DNA from 2 places in the Comamonas sp. FG99 genome. Region 2 is predicted to be linked to the other one. Evidence: riboswitches for the same ligand, from Rfam matches in the RefSeq annotation. Region 2 holds a riboswitch; the other holds the start of a gene.
What was found. Region 2 has a riboswitch for cobalamin ahead of ACODRX_RS14080 (TonB-dependent receptor). Riboswitches for the same ligand answer to the same signal wherever they lie in the genome.

Region 1: linked by a shared signal. The riboswitch ahead of ACODRX_RS14730 (TonB-dependent receptor domain-containing protein) and the one ahead of ACODRX_RS14080 (TonB-dependent receptor) in region 2 are both predicted to bind cobalamin.

The regions. Positions count from the first base shown of each region.
Region 1 is NZ_JBMDII010000020.1:45,000-52,005, forward strand. It holds gene ACODRX_RS14725 (cobyrinic acid a,c-diamide synthase CobB) at 1-186, opposite strand, end outside; gene ACODRX_RS14730 (TonB-dependent receptor domain-containing protein) at 336-2,198, opposite strand; cobalamin riboswitch at 2,291-2,541, opposite strand; gene ACODRX_RS14735 (DUF904 domain-containing protein) at 2,580-2,798, shown strand; gene ACODRX_RS14740 (cell division protein ZapA) at 2,795-3,121, shown strand; gene ACODRX_RS14745 (sulfite exporter TauE/SafE family protein) at 3,436-4,263, shown strand; gene ACODRX_RS14750 (urease accessory protein UreH domain-containing protein) at 4,367-5,098, opposite strand; gene hemN (oxygen-independent coproporphyrinogen III oxidase) at 5,101-6,480, opposite strand; gene fnr (fumarate/nitrate reduction transcriptional regulator Fnr) at 6,643-7,006, shown strand, end outside.
Region 2 is NZ_JBMDII010000019.1:10,600-17,605, forward strand. It holds gene ACODRX_RS14080 (TonB-dependent receptor) at 1-1,132, opposite strand, end outside; cobalamin riboswitch at 1,383-1,639, opposite strand; gene ACODRX_RS14085 (IclR family transcriptional regulator domain-containing protein) at 1,729-2,514, opposite strand; gene ACODRX_RS14090 (TauD/TfdA dioxygenase family protein) at 2,650-3,495, shown strand; gene ACODRX_RS14095 (alpha/beta fold hydrolase) at 3,506-4,417, shown strand; gene ACODRX_RS14100 (tripartite tricarboxylate transporter substrate binding protein) at 4,463-5,440, shown strand; gene ACODRX_RS14105 (peroxidase-related enzyme) at 5,430-6,026, opposite strand; gene ACODRX_RS14110 (CMD domain protein) at 6,023-6,541, opposite strand; gene ACODRX_RS14115 (acyl-CoA thioester hydrolase/BAAT C-terminal domain-containing protein) at 6,581-7,006, opposite strand, start outside.

The DNA of each region.
Region 1 (7,006 bases), on a different contig from region 2:
CAGCGCATGCACCGGCGCGCCGCTGGCCAGCTGCAGCCAGTGCGGATCGAGAAAATCCGGCCCGCACTTGAACACCTGCACCCGCCGCCCCTGGCGCCGGTGCAGGCGCGCCAGCGCGGCGGTAGTCGTGGTCTTGCCCTGGCCCGAGGCCATGGCCCCTACCAGCAGAGCTGCACAAGCTGCCATATCAGTTTTCTTCGAAGCTACGCAACAGCTACACCCCCTGAAACAGGCATGCCCGAGCCGCGGGATGGCCAGCAAGGGCCGCCCCGAAGCAAAGGCCGTCGTCCCCCTCCCAGGGGGAAGGCGCAAAGTGCCTCAGGGGGTAGTACATCTCAGCGCGGGGCCCAGCGCACGCCCACGTAGACCGAGCGGCCCTCGGTGGCATAGGTGCGGGCCAGCTCGTACTTCTTGTCAGCCAGGTTGTTCAGCCGCGCGACCAGGCTGAAGTCGCGGCTCAGCTGCCGGCTGGCCGACAGGTTCAGCAGCGTGTAGCCGCCCAGTACCTTGGTGTTGGCCGCGTCGTCGTAGCGCTTGCCGCTGGCCTGTACCTCGCCGCCCAGCGTCCAGCCCGCCAGCGTGGTGTCGGCCGACAGGCTGGCATGGCGCCGGGCGCGGCGGGCCAGCAGCTTGTCGCTGTCCTGGTCGCGCGGGTCCTGGAAGTCCACCGAGGCGCGCAGGTTGACCATGCCGATGCGGGTGCCGCCGGCCAGGGTCAGGCCCTCGTAGACCGCACGGCCCACGTTGGCATAGCAGCCGCCGTAGGGGCCGCTGTTGCCCACGCAGCTGCCGGTGCCGCCCACCCAGTTGATGAGGTTGCGCACGCGGTTGCGGTAGACGGTGGCCGAGAAGCTGTCGTGCCCGTTGGCCCAACGCAGTCCCAGCTCGGCATTGCGGCCCTCTTCAGGCGTGAGCGAGGGGTCGCCGTACATGCTGAAGCGCTGGTACAGCGTGGGCGCGCGAAAGGCCGTGCCCGCCGCCACGGTGGCACGCCAGTGCGGCACGAACTCGTAGCCGTACGAGGCGCTGCCCGTGGTCTTGCCGCCGAACTCGCTGTCGCTGTCGTGGCGCAGGTTGAGCTGCGCGCTGTGCTTGCCGCTGTGCAGGCCCCAGCCCAGCGCCAGCGCGTTCTGGAAGCGCTGGCGGTTGATGTCGCCGTTCTCCAGCTTGTCCTCGCGGCGCTCCAGCGCGGCGGTGAAGGTGTGGATGCCGAGCCGGTACTCGTTCTGGAACAGGTAGTTCTGCAGCCGCGTGTCGGTGAGGTAGGGCGAGGGGCGCGTCTCATAGCGGTCGCGCGACTGGGTGTACTGCAGCTTGGTGCTGTATTCCTTGGTCCACTGCGCCTGCCAGTTCAGACCCAGGGTCTGCAGCTTGTTGAGGCTGCGGTCGTCGGCGCTGGGGCTGAGGTCGTAGCCGGAGTTGGTGTCGGAGTACAGCATCGTCGCCTCGACGCGCTGCTCGCGGTTGATCTGGTAGCCCAGGCGCCCGGTCACCGAATTGCGGCGGTAGCCATCGTCGTCGGGGTTGGCGGTGGCGGTGGTGCGAGCATTGAAGCCGTGCGACTGCGCGCGCGCCAGGCCGATCGCATAGTCCCAGCCGTCGGAGGCGCCGCTCACGCCGGCTTCGGCGGTGAAGGTGCCGCGGTTGCCCACGCCCAGGCCCACATAGGGCTTGGGCGGCCCTTCGCCCTTCTTGGTGAAGATCTGCACCACGCCGCCCATGGCGTCGGAGCCGTAGACCGCGGCGGCCGGGCCGCGCAGCACCTCGATGCGGTCGATCTGCTCCAGCGGAATGTCCTGCCAGCTGGCACCGCCGGTGGACTGGGAATCGATGCGCACGCCGTCGATGTATACGGCGGTAAAACGTGTATCGGCACCGCGCAGGAACACGCTGGTGGTGGTGCCGGGGCCGCCGTTGCGCGAGATCTCGATGCCGGGCAGGCGGGCGAGCAGGTCGGCCACGCCCACCGCGCCTGCGCGCTCTATGGTCTCGCGGTCGACGATCGACATGTCGGCCACCAGGTCGGCCAGCGGCTGCTCGGTGCGGTTGGCGGTGACCACCATTTCGGACAGGACGGCTGCGCCATCCTGCGCAAGCGCGGGGGAGCAGAGCATCAGGGCGGCCGCGGAAACCGCGGACAGGCGGGCGGACAGGCACAGCGCGGCGCGCGCGTGGGCCGGCAAAGAAATCGAACTCATGGGGCAGAGAAATCCAGGAATGGCCCGTGCCGGCCTCCCCGCCGGCATGTGGGAAACAAGAAAGCGCCACCCCGATCGAGGGCAACCGGGGCGCGTCATTCGCATCGTTGGCCGGTATCCGGGCTGGCGACGTTACAGCACACGCCTTCCCAAGCACTTGTTCAAGGTGTTCAGTGGCTAGAATGTGGCTGCAGATAGCGTCACAACGCTATCAATCGCTTACCGTTGCGGGGGCAGCGCAGGTTGAGGGCATCCGGGCAAAAGGCCGGCGCACTTCCCTGCTTCCCGTTGAACTGCCGCGCTGTGAACCATTGCGGCGAGCACCAACGGATACAATTTTATCGCCGTTCGCGGTTGCTCTTTCTTATTCACTGTCTCCCTATGGTCACCACGTCGTCTTTGGACTTGATACTGGAACGGGTGCAAGCCCTGCTGGCCCGCCACGAAGCCCTGCAGCATGCCCATGCGCAACTGCAGGACAAGCTCGCCTCCCTCACCCAGGAGCGGGACTCCTTACAATCCCGGCTGAACGCGGCTCGCGCGCGCGTCGATGCGATGATCGAGCGCCTGCCCAAGACCTCGGAACAGGATGACGTATGAAGCAGATGGAAGTACACATCATGCAGCAGAGCTACATGCTGGGCTGCCCCGAAGGCCAGGAGGAGCGCCTGCAGTCGGCCGTCAAGCATGTGGACGCGGCCATGTGCGGCATCCGCGACAGCGGCAAGATCCGCGGCCGCGAGAAGATCGCGGTGCTGGCGGCGCTGAACATCGCCTTCGACCTGCTCGAATCTCAGGCCGCAGCGGCGGCCGCAGCGGCAGCGCCCGCCCCCGAGCCCGCACCGGCGGCGCAGGCCTCGCTGGACCTGGACGAGCCGCGCCTGCAGGCACTGCTGGAGCGGCTGGACTCGGCCCTCAAATAAGCAGGTATAGAAATTTAACCAGGCTCACGGCGCTGATAAATGAGTTTGCGCCGACGGCCCCTTTGCAGCGCATACAATGGAGTCGTTCGCAGCGCTGCCGGGCTTTATAGTTCCTTGAACCAATGCTCTACGAGCACGGGCTTGGTACATTGCTCCTCGAGCGTGATCGTCTCGCGTCAGATGAACCCAACGTTGAGCTGCCCTCGCCCACCTGAACCCCCGGTTCAGGATGACGGCCCGGTGGATGTTGCGAACACCTTTTTCCCCTGCAAAGGCCACCGGCAACGGTGGCCTTTGTTCTTTCCAGCCCCGCCATGCCCCTGATCGATCCCCTCACCATCGCCATGCTGGCCTGCCTGGGCCTGGTGGCAGGCTTTCTCGCGGGGCTGCTGGGCATCGGCGGCGGCATGATCCTGGTGCCGTTCATGAGCTACCTGCTCGGGCGCCAGTCGGTCGCGCCCGAGCTGGCCATCAAGATGGCGATCGCCACCTCCATGGCCACCATCGTCTTCACCTCGGCCTCCAGCGTGCGGGCGCACCACCGGCGCGGCGCGGTGCGCTGGGACATCGCCCTGCGCCTGGCGCCCGGCATCGTGCTGGGCGGCCTGGTGGCCAGCCTGGGCATCTTCGCGGTGCTCAAGGGCAGCTACCTGGGCATTTTCTTCGGGCTGTTCGTCGGCTATTCGGCGCTGCGCATGGTCTTCAAGCGCGAGGCCAAGGCCATGCGCTCCATGCCCGGCACGCTGGGCCAACTGGGCGCGGGCGGCTTGATCGGCTGCCTCTCGGGCCTGCTGGGCGCGGGTGGCGCCTTCATCAGCGTGCCGTTCATGACCTGGTGCAACGTGCCGATCCACAACGCGGTGGCCACCAGCGCGGCGCTGGGTTTTCCGATCGCGGTGACGAATGTGCTGGGCTTCATGCTCGCCGGCCTGCACCTGCAGGGCCTGCCGCCGGGCGCGGTGGGCTATATCTGGCTGCCGGGCCTGGTGTCGGTGGCGGCCTGCAGCGTGCTGACCGCGCCGCTGGGCGCCAAGGCCGCGCACCAGCTGCCGGTGGCCCAGCTCAAGAAGGTGTTCGCCGCGCTGCTGCTGTGCCTGGCCAGCTACATGCTCTACAAGAGCGCCGTGGCGCTGGTGCATTGAGATGCAAAAACAAGAGCTTTCAGCGCTCTTCAGGTATTGATCTCCAATACTTTTATACCTGAAAACCTTTAAACATCAGCGCTGGCAGCTCCCTTTTTAGATGCTAACACCACAGCACCGGCCCGTGCTGCATGGCATGCATCCACAGCGCCCAGCCGCTCATCAGCACCAGCACCGCGCCGGCCAGGCGGGTGCCCAGGTCTTGCCGCCAGCGGTTGGCCGCCCGGCCCGCGCGCGCCAGCAGCCACGGGCCCAGCACCAGCCACAGCGTGCCACCCAGGCCAAAGGCCAGCATGGCCGCCGCGCCGCCGGCGGCGCTGCCGGTGAGCGCCGCCACCGCCACCGCCGAATACAGCAGTCCGCAGGGCAGGCAGGCCCAGGCCAGGCCCAGCGCCAGCACCCGGCCGCGGCTCGCCAGGCCTTGCTGCACCCGCGACCACAGGCGCCGGCTGGCCTGTTCCATCCAGGCCGGCTGGCGTGCCCAGGCCAGCAGCGTCAGCCCCCACAGCAACACCAGCAGTTGCACCAGCGCCCACACGGGCCGCAGCGCCGCGGCCCATTGCACGCCCTGGGCAAAGCCGCCGATGGCGCTGGCCGCCAGCGCGCCCAGCGCCGCGTAGCCGGCAAGCCGCCCCGCATGCAGGGCGGCCAGGCGCATGGCATCCACCTGTGCCGCCGGCCATGCGGCGGGAGCGCCGGCGGGCGCCCAGGCAATCGGCTGGCTGCCGCCTTGCGGCGCGGCGATGCGCGCGCAAGGGGCTGCGCACATGGCCAGGCAGTGCGGCCCGCCGGCCAGCCCCATCAGCAAGGCGGTGACGGCTACGCCCCAGAGCATGTTCAGATGATCTTGGAAAACCGCGCGCGGTTGCGGTCGGCCTGCAGGTAGCGGTCGAACACCATCGCGATGCCGCGCACGAAATACCAGCCCATGTCGGTTACCGCGATCTCCTCGCCGCCCAGGCGCACCAGGCCCTGCTCCTGCATCGCGCGCAACTGCTCCAGCTCGGCCGCGAAGTAGCGGCCGAAGTCGATCAGCCAGGCCTGCTCGATGGATTCGATGATCAGGCTGCCCTGGCACATCAGCGCCATGATGACCGCGCGGCGGATCAAGTCGTCGCGCGACAGCGCCAGCCCGCGCACCACCGGGATCTGGCCCTGGTCGATCAGGTCGTAGTACTCCTCCAGCGTCTTGGCGTTCTGGCTGTAGGTGGCGCCGATGCGGCCTATGGCCGATACGCCCAGGGCCAGCAGGTCGCAGTCGGGATAGGTGCTGTAGCCCTGGAAGTTGCGATGCAGCCGGCCCTGGCGCTTGGCCACGGCGAGCGCATCCTGCGGCAGCGCGAAATGGTCCATGCCGATGTAGACATAGCCGCCGGCCTGCAGCGCATCCACCGCCTGGGCCAGCATGGCCAGCTTGTCGGACGGCGCGGGCAGATCCGCGGTGGCGATGCGCCGCTGGGCCTTGAAGCGCTCCGGCAGATGGGCGTAGGCGTAGAGCGCGATGCGGTCGGGGCGCAGCGCGCGCACCTGCTGCATGGTGCGTGCAAAGCTCTGCGGCGTCTGCTTGGGCAGGCCGTAGATCAGGTCGACGTTGATCGATTCGAAGCCCAGCTCGCGCGCCGCCCGCACCAGCTCGAACACCTGTTCGGCCGCCTGCTCGCGGTGCACCGCCTTTTGCACCGCGGGCTCGAAGTCCTGCACGCCGAAGCTCAGCCGGTTGAAGCCGAGCCCGGCCAGCAGCTGCAGGCGCTCGCGGGTGACGGTGCGCGGGTCGATCTCGATCGAATACTCGCCGCCGGGCACCAGGCGCAGGTGGCGGCGCAGCATGTCCATGAGGCGCTGGAGTCCGGTGTCGCTGAGAAAGGTTGGCGTGCCGCCGCCCAGGTGCAGCTGGCTCACCGCCTGGTCGCTGCCGCCGTGGCGCACATGCAGCGCCAGCTCGCGCTCCAGGTAGTCGAGGTACTGGTCGCCGCGCTCGGGGTGGCGGGTGACGATCTTGTTGCAGGCGCAGTAGTAGCACAGCGACTCGCAGAACGGGATGTGCACATAGACCGACAGCGGCTGCGCCCGGCCCGGGTGCGAGCGCCGCTGCTCCAGCGCGATGGCGTAGTCGCTCGCGCCGAAGGCCTCGACGAAGCGGTCGGCGGTCGGGTACGAGGTGTAGCGAGGGCCAGGCACGTCGAAACGGCGCAGCAGCTCGGGAGTCAAGGCAATCATCGCAGCATCTTCCATCAGAAAAACTACTATGCGCCGGCGTGCTCCGGCTGTCCTTGACCCAGATCAAGAAGGATTGGCGGCCCATGGTTCACAATACGGATACACAGGCTCCGGGTCATGCGCCAGCGGAGTTGATGAATGTCAAGCCAACGGAATCACTGCATGTCCACTACCGCCATCAAAGTCGCCTGCTCCAACTGCAACCTGCGCGAGCTGTGCATGCCCGTGGGGCTGCCGAGCGAGCAGATGCAGCGCCTGGACGAGGTCGTCTCCACCCGGCGCAAGCTCAAGCGCGGCGAGGCGCTGTTTCGCAACGGCGAGGCATTCACCTCGCTGTATGCGATCCGTACCGGCTTCTTCAAGACCTGCATCACCACCGAGGACGGGCGCGACCAGGTGACCGGCTTCCAGATGGCTGGCGAGATCATGGGGCTGGACGGCGTGGCCCGCGACCAGCATTCCTGCGACGCGATCGCGCTGGAGGATGCCGAGGTCTGCGTGATGCCCTACGAGCGGCTCGAAGAGC
Region 2 (7,006 bases):
CGAAGGCCGAGACGGTGGAGCTGCCGCTGTACGGCGAATTGCTGGAGTTGCGAAACCGCGCCTGCGACGCGTCCCAGCCCAGCGCCACCTGGTGCGCGCCGCCCTTCCAGTCGAGCGCCAGGCGGTTGCCGTTTTGCTGCAGCGCATGGCCGATCTCCAGGTAGTCCGAGCGCGCCACCGTGCCCGCGGCGGGGTCGTAGCGGTAATCCTCGATGTTCTTCCAGTGCCGGTCGGCGACGAAGTGGTAGAGCTCGTCGCGCACGGTCAGCGCATCGTTCACCTGCCAGCTGGCCTTGGCCTTGAAGCGGCGGTCGCGGTAGTGGACATCGCTGTCTTCGGTGTTGTAGCCGATGCCGATCAGCTCGCGCGCCAGGCGGCCGTTGGCCACCGGCGTGCCGAAATAGCGCGACGGCGCCTGGTTGCTGATGTCGGCCGTCAGGTCCAGCGTGAAGTCGCTGCGCGGCTGCCAGCGCAGCGCGCTCATCAGCTTGCCGCTTCGGGCATCGTCGAGCGCGCGCTGGCCATCGGTGTGCGCGCCATAGGCGTCGAGCCGGTAGGTCAGCGTATCGCTGAGCGCGCCGGTGGTGCCCAGGCCAATGCGCGCGGTGCCGTGGTTGCCGCCCGAGACCATCAGCTCGGTGGCGCGCTCGCGGCTGGGCTGCTTGCGGATCGCGTTGACCGTGGCGCCCATGCTGCCGCTGCCATACATCAGCGAGGCCGGGCCGCGCAGCACCTCGAAGCGCTCGTAGCCCCAGGTGTCCGCCGGATAGTTGATCGTGCCGGAGCCCACGCCCAGCGAGATGCCGTCCTCGGCCACGCCGACCGAGTTCACACCATAAAAGCCCCGGCTGGCGAACGACAGGCCGCCGTTGCCCGGCGTTGCCGCCGCCGACAGGCCGACGGTGCGGGTGACCGCATCCACCGCGCCGCGGTCGGCGCGCTCGTCGATCTGCTCGGCCGACACGCCGCTGACGCTGGCCGGCAGCTCCAGCACCGGCACGTCCAGCCGGGTGGCGCTGGTGGCGCGGCGCGCGCTATCGAGCGGCGGCGGCGCATCGCGGCTGTCGCTGACCACCACCTCGGGCAGGGTCTGCTGCGCCAGCACCACGGCCGGGCACAACAACAGGTTCAAGGCCGCGCAGCGCGCGGCATGGGGAAGAAGAGAAGCAGGCTTACGAACGCAGCGCATATCCACACCAGATGCAACTGCCTGAAGCGATGGCCACGGCAACAGCCGGACCAGGCGATGGCCACGGCATCGGCCGGGCCAGGCGATGGCCACGGCACCAGCCGCGCCAGGCGATGGCCGCCGCGGCGGCCTTCGCCAAGATCGCCATCCGCACCCCGCAGACAGTTGGAAGCGAGCACCCCCTGGGGGAGCGCTCCGAGATCATCGGCGGGCCGGTCTCCGGGCTCGCAGGCGGCTCGCTGAACGAGCCCCCACCCCACCTTCCCGGGCGGCGCATGGTGTTCGAGCTGGGATCGAATGCGCCTGCCCAGTGGTCGCGGGCGCGCTCGGCGCCTCCCTGGGGTGTTTTCCTGCATACCGTTGCGGGGGCAGCCAAGGCTTGGACCTTGTTCCCGTTTCACCCGCCGCGAACCCATGTCCACGGCAGGCACCTTCCGATACGAAGCACGCCCAGCCTGCAGCAGGCGGGGCGCGCGCGGCGGATTTTAGCAGCTGCTCACACGGCTTGGCCAACGGGAAACATGCCGGCGCGGTCCAGCTCAGCCCAGCGACTCGGTGATCGGCCGCAACGCCTGCGCGCACTCCAGCAGCGCCGGCATGATGCGCTGCTCGATCTCGGCCGTCGACCATGGCTCGCCGATCGAGGTCACGTTCAGCCCCAGCGCGCCGGAACCGGTGGCCCCCGGCAATGCAATCGCGACGCCGAACAGGCCGTTGACCAGCTCCGAGTTCACGAAGCTCCAGCCCCGCGCGCGGATCTGCGCGAGCTCCCGGGCCAGTTCGCGCCTTTCGGTGACGGTTCGCCGCGCCAGCTGCGACATTGCGCCCTGCGGCAAATGCGCCTGCAGCTGGTCTGCGGGCAGCTGCGCGAGCAGCACCCGGCCCAGCGAATGCGCATAGGCCGGCAGTCGGTCGCCCGCGCGCAAGTCCAGCTTGATCGGCCGATCCGCCTCCACGCGCTCGACGAACAGCACGTCGCTGTCGCAAAGCACGCCCAAGGCAGCGCCCACGCCCAGGCTGCGCGAGAGATTGCGCAGATGCGGTTTGGCCGCCCCCGCCAGCCCGAGCGAGCGGAAATAGCGGTAGCCCAGCTCAATGCACCGCGGCGCCAGCATGAACTGGCGCTCGCTTTGATGCAGATAGCCCAGCTCCACCAGCGTCAGCAGGATGCGCCTCGAAGCTGGCCGGGTGACGCCGAGCAGCTCCGCGGCCGACTGGATCGTGACGCTGTGCGTCTCCTCGTCGAAGGCCTCCATCAGCCGCAGCCCGTTGGCGAGGGCATCGAGGAATTCCTTCTTTCCTTCGGGCTCCGCAGCAGCGGGCATGGGGTTGTTTGGCATCTCTTCCTTGGTGGTGGCAACGACTGCGCCAAGGATAAATGCTCCGGGTAGTGACATGGCAGGAGATTTGATCTACATTAAATAGCGAACATATGTTCGCCAATTAAAGGAGACAACAGCATGCAGATATCCCCGCTTTCGCAGCGATTCGGCGTGGCCATCAGCGGCATCGATCTGGAGCAGCCGCTGGATGACACCGAGTTTTCCCGGCTGCACGAGATCTTCGTGGACAGCAAACTGGTGTGCTTCAAGGACCAGTCGCTGTCCGCCAGGGGACAGATCGAGTTCAGCCGCCGCTTCGGGCCGCTGGAAGTGCACCTGCTCACCCAGTACAACCATCCGGACCATCCGGAGATCTTCCGCCTGTCGAACCGGGTGGTCGATGGCAAGCCCATGGGCATAGCGGACGGCGGCTCCTACTGGCATTCCGACTTCGCCTTCCAGGAGCAGCCCGCCAAGGCGACCATCCTGAACGCACAGGAAATCCCGCCCGAAGGCGGCGACACGCTTTTCGTGGACATGGAGGCCGCCTACGAGGCCTTGTCTCCCGAGTGGAAGCAGCGCCTGGACGGCCTGCGCGCGGTGCACCGCTACCGCCGCAAGCCCGCCACCGACGGCCAGAGCACCAGCGTCGTGCTGAACGAAGCGCAAAAGGCGCAGACGCCGGACGTGGTGCATCCGCTGATCCGCACCAACCCCGACACCGGCCGCAAGTCGATCTTTGCGCACAAGGGCATGACCGCAGAGATCGTCGGCCTGCCAATCCAGCAGAGCGAGGAAATCCTGGACTTTCTGTTCGAACACACGCTGCAGCCGCAATTCCGCTACGACTTCCGTTGGAGCCCCGGCGATGTGGTGATGTGGGACAACCGCTCCACCATGCACAGCGCCACCACGCGCCACCTGCCGCCCGGGCAGCACCGCTCGCTGTACCGCACCACGGTGCGGGGCGAGCGCCCGGTCTGAGGCCGCCCAGGTGGACGCCACCCGCGTGCTGAGCGCACACACCAAGCTGGACGGCTTTCGCCTGGCGGATGGGCAGGCGGTCAGCCTGGCCCTGGCCTATACCCGATGCGGGCCGCGCGCCGCCCCCGCCTATCTGCTGCTGCATGGCTATACCGGCAGCCATTTCGCCCTGGCCGCGCATCCGGGCGCGGCAGATGCCGGCTGGGCCAGCCCCTGGGCAGGCGATGCCAAGGCGCTGGACACCACGCAGGTGCAAATCATCACCGTGAACCTGCCCGGCTCTTCCTACGGATCGCGGTGGCATGGCGCGGAGCATGGCCACGCCTCGGTGCGCGGCATGGCCGCCGCCATCGCCGCGCTGCTCGACCAGCTGGGCATCGGCGCTCTCGCAGGAGCGATCGGCTATTCCTTTGGCGGCTATGTGGCCCTGCAGCTCAAGGCGGACCATCCCCATCGGGTCAAGCGCGTGCTCGGCCTGTGCACCGCGCCCAGGGGCCGCGGCAGCGCCGGCGAGCTGCCCGCGCTACGCGCCCTCGTGCAGCCCAGCCAGCGCGCGGCCTTCCGGCTGGGCGTGCTGCAGCGCTCGGGCCTGAAGGAATGGGTGCGCGACCAGGGCGCTGCAGCACGGCAGGCCGAATACGGCCGCGTGCAGCAATGGGCGCAGGAGTTCAGCGCCGATTCGCTGTGGCGCCTGCGGGCCGCGGCGATTGGCTTCGACGTGGGCGACTGCCCTGCCGGCGCCACGCTGCTGTATGCGTCTTCCGACACCTTGTTCCCACCACCGCCGCCGCCGCACGGCAAGCCCATGCATGTGGTGCACACCCCGTACGGCCATCAGGCCCTGCTCTACCAGCCCGGGCCCTGGATCGCCCCGATCCGGTCATGGCTGCGGCAGGAGCCGCTCCCGACAAGCATCTGCTGATGCATCGGCCGCAAGCCGTTGCCCCAGCCACCAGAAAGAGACAATATGACATTCCCACGCCGAACCCTGATCCGCGCGCTGCTCGCCGCCGCTGTGGCCGCCCCGCTGCCCAACGCCGCCATGGCCGAGTCCACGAAATGGCCCAGCCGCCCGGTGCGGCTCATCGTCGCCTACCCGCCCGGTGGCGCCACCGACATCCAGGCCCGCGTCGTCGGCCAGTACCTGTCGGACAAATGGAAGCGGCCTGTGATCGTCGAGAACAAGCCCGGCGGCAACACCGTCATCGCCACCGAGACGGTCAGCAAGTCCCCGCCTGACGGGCATACGCTGCTGCTGACCGCCATGCCGTTCATGCTCAATGGCTTCTTGATGGACAAGCTACCCTACAGCCCCGCCAAGGACTTCATCCCGGTCACCGCGCTGACCACGATCTCCAACATCCTCGTCGCCGCGCCCGGCCTGGGCGTCAAGAACGTACGGGAATTGATCGCCAAGGCCAAGGCATCGCCCGGCGCGATCTCGTTTGCATCCACCGGCACCGCGACCTCGACCCACCTGTCCGGCGAACTGTTTTCCAAGGCCGCAGGCGTGCAGCTGATGCATGTGCCCTACAAGGGCAGCGCCGCCGCGCAGCAGGATCTGCTGTCGGGCCGCGTGGACATCATGTTCGACAACGGCGTGCTGCAGCAGATCAAGGCGGGGCGCGTGGTGCCGCTGGCGGTGACCTCGTCGCAGCGCCTGCCCTGGCTGCCCGAGGTACCCACCGTGGCGGAGCAGGGCCTGCCCGGCTTTGAGGCCTCGGCCTGGTACGGCATCTTCGTGCCGGCGGGAACCCCCGGGGAGATCGTGCACCAGCTCGCGGCCGATATCATCGAAGCCGTGCGCAGCCCCGGCCTCCAACCCAAGTGGGAGTCGATCGGCGCCACCGCGGGCGGCGGCACCCCCGAGGAATTTGCCCGCTACCTGGCCAAGGACACCGAGCGCTGGGGCCAGCTGATCCGGGAGCGCAATATCAGGTATTGACCGGCGCCGCAAACACCGGCTCGCCCAGGTTCAGCATCAGCCGGTTGGCCCAGGCGAAGATCGCGTCGGAATGCAGCAGGTCGAGGATCTCGGCCTCGTTCAGGCCCACGTCCTTGAGCGCCTGGATGTCTTGCGCGCCCAGCCCGGCGGGCTGCTCGGTGAGCTTGATCGAGAAGCGCGCAATGGCGCGCTCGCGCTCGCTGGTGCCGGCGGTGGCCGGGTTGTCGAAGACCTGGGCCACCACGTCGGTGCGCTTGGCCAGCTGCTCGAAGCGCTGCGCATGCACCGAGCCGCAGTACACGCAGCCGTTGACGCGCGAGACCACGGTGGCGCCCAGCTCGCGCTCGGCGCGCGGCAGGCCGCCGGGCGCATACATGATGGCGTTGTAGGCGGTGGAGCGCTGGCGCAGGATCTCGGGCTGATGCGCCAGGAAGCGGTAGTAGTCCGAGGTCTTGGCCTTGGGGTGGCTTTCCTCCAGGATGGCGATCTGCTCGGGCGTGGCCTGGGCCACGTCGATCACGTCCAGCCAGGCCTTCCATTCCAGCGTCTCGTTGGTGAAGCCGTTCACTTCGATGATGATGCTCATGCTGCCTCCTCCAGTGCTTTCATGGCCTTGAGGCCGGCCACCAGGCGCACCTGGTACGACAGGAAGGCGATCAGCTGCGACAGCGCCACCACCGCCGGCGTGCTGAGGCCCGCGGCGGGCAGCGCCTTGAGGGCGGACTCGTCGCCTTCGACCGGCTTTTCGATCAGCTTGCGCGTGAATTCCAGCATCGCGGCCAGGCGCGGCTCCGCGGCCTTGCCGGATTCGGCGGCCGCGATCTGCGCGGCATCGGCGCCGGCGGCCTGCAGGCGCTCGCGGTAGTGTGCGGCCAGCTCGGGCGCCGGCGTGAGCTGGCAGGCGTGCAGCGCCACCTGCAGGCGCTCCTGCAGCGACAGGCCCTGCAGGCCGGGGGCGAACAAGGCCTCGTAGCTGCCCTGCGTGGCCGCGGCCACCTTGTCGCGCTGGTGGCGCACGGCGTAGGTATTGCTGCCGGGGCTGAGGCCGGCGATGCGGTCGATCAGGTCTTGATCGGGTTGGTAGCTGAATGCTTCTGCCATGGGGGCGTCTCCTGCTGGATGGAAGGCGAATGGGTACGTTCAGCCCCGCGCGGCCACGGCGTTGCGCAGGAACTGCAGCACGCCGGCCCACGACTGCTCGTCGGCGCGCGCGTTGTCCGCCGCATGGCCGCCGCTGGTGCTGACCTTGCCCGACACCGGATGCGCGTAGACGAGCTGGGTGGTCGGCACGTAGGGAAAGAGGATGGAGTGGCCGGCGTTCTCGAAATCGAGCCACTGCACCGCGTGCGGGTGCCGCGCCTCGGCCAGCCGGTCGCGCACGATGCGCGAGTAGATGCTCGACGGCCAGGAGCCATCGTCGGTGGCGGACAGCAGCATCACCGGGCCCTGGATGGCTTCGACGCGGATGCGCGCCCGCGCCAGCGCCTCGGGATCCTGCAGCGCGGTGCGCATGGCGCGGTCGTGGCGGCGCGGCTCGGGGCCGTCGTCGTACGGCGCCCAGCTGGC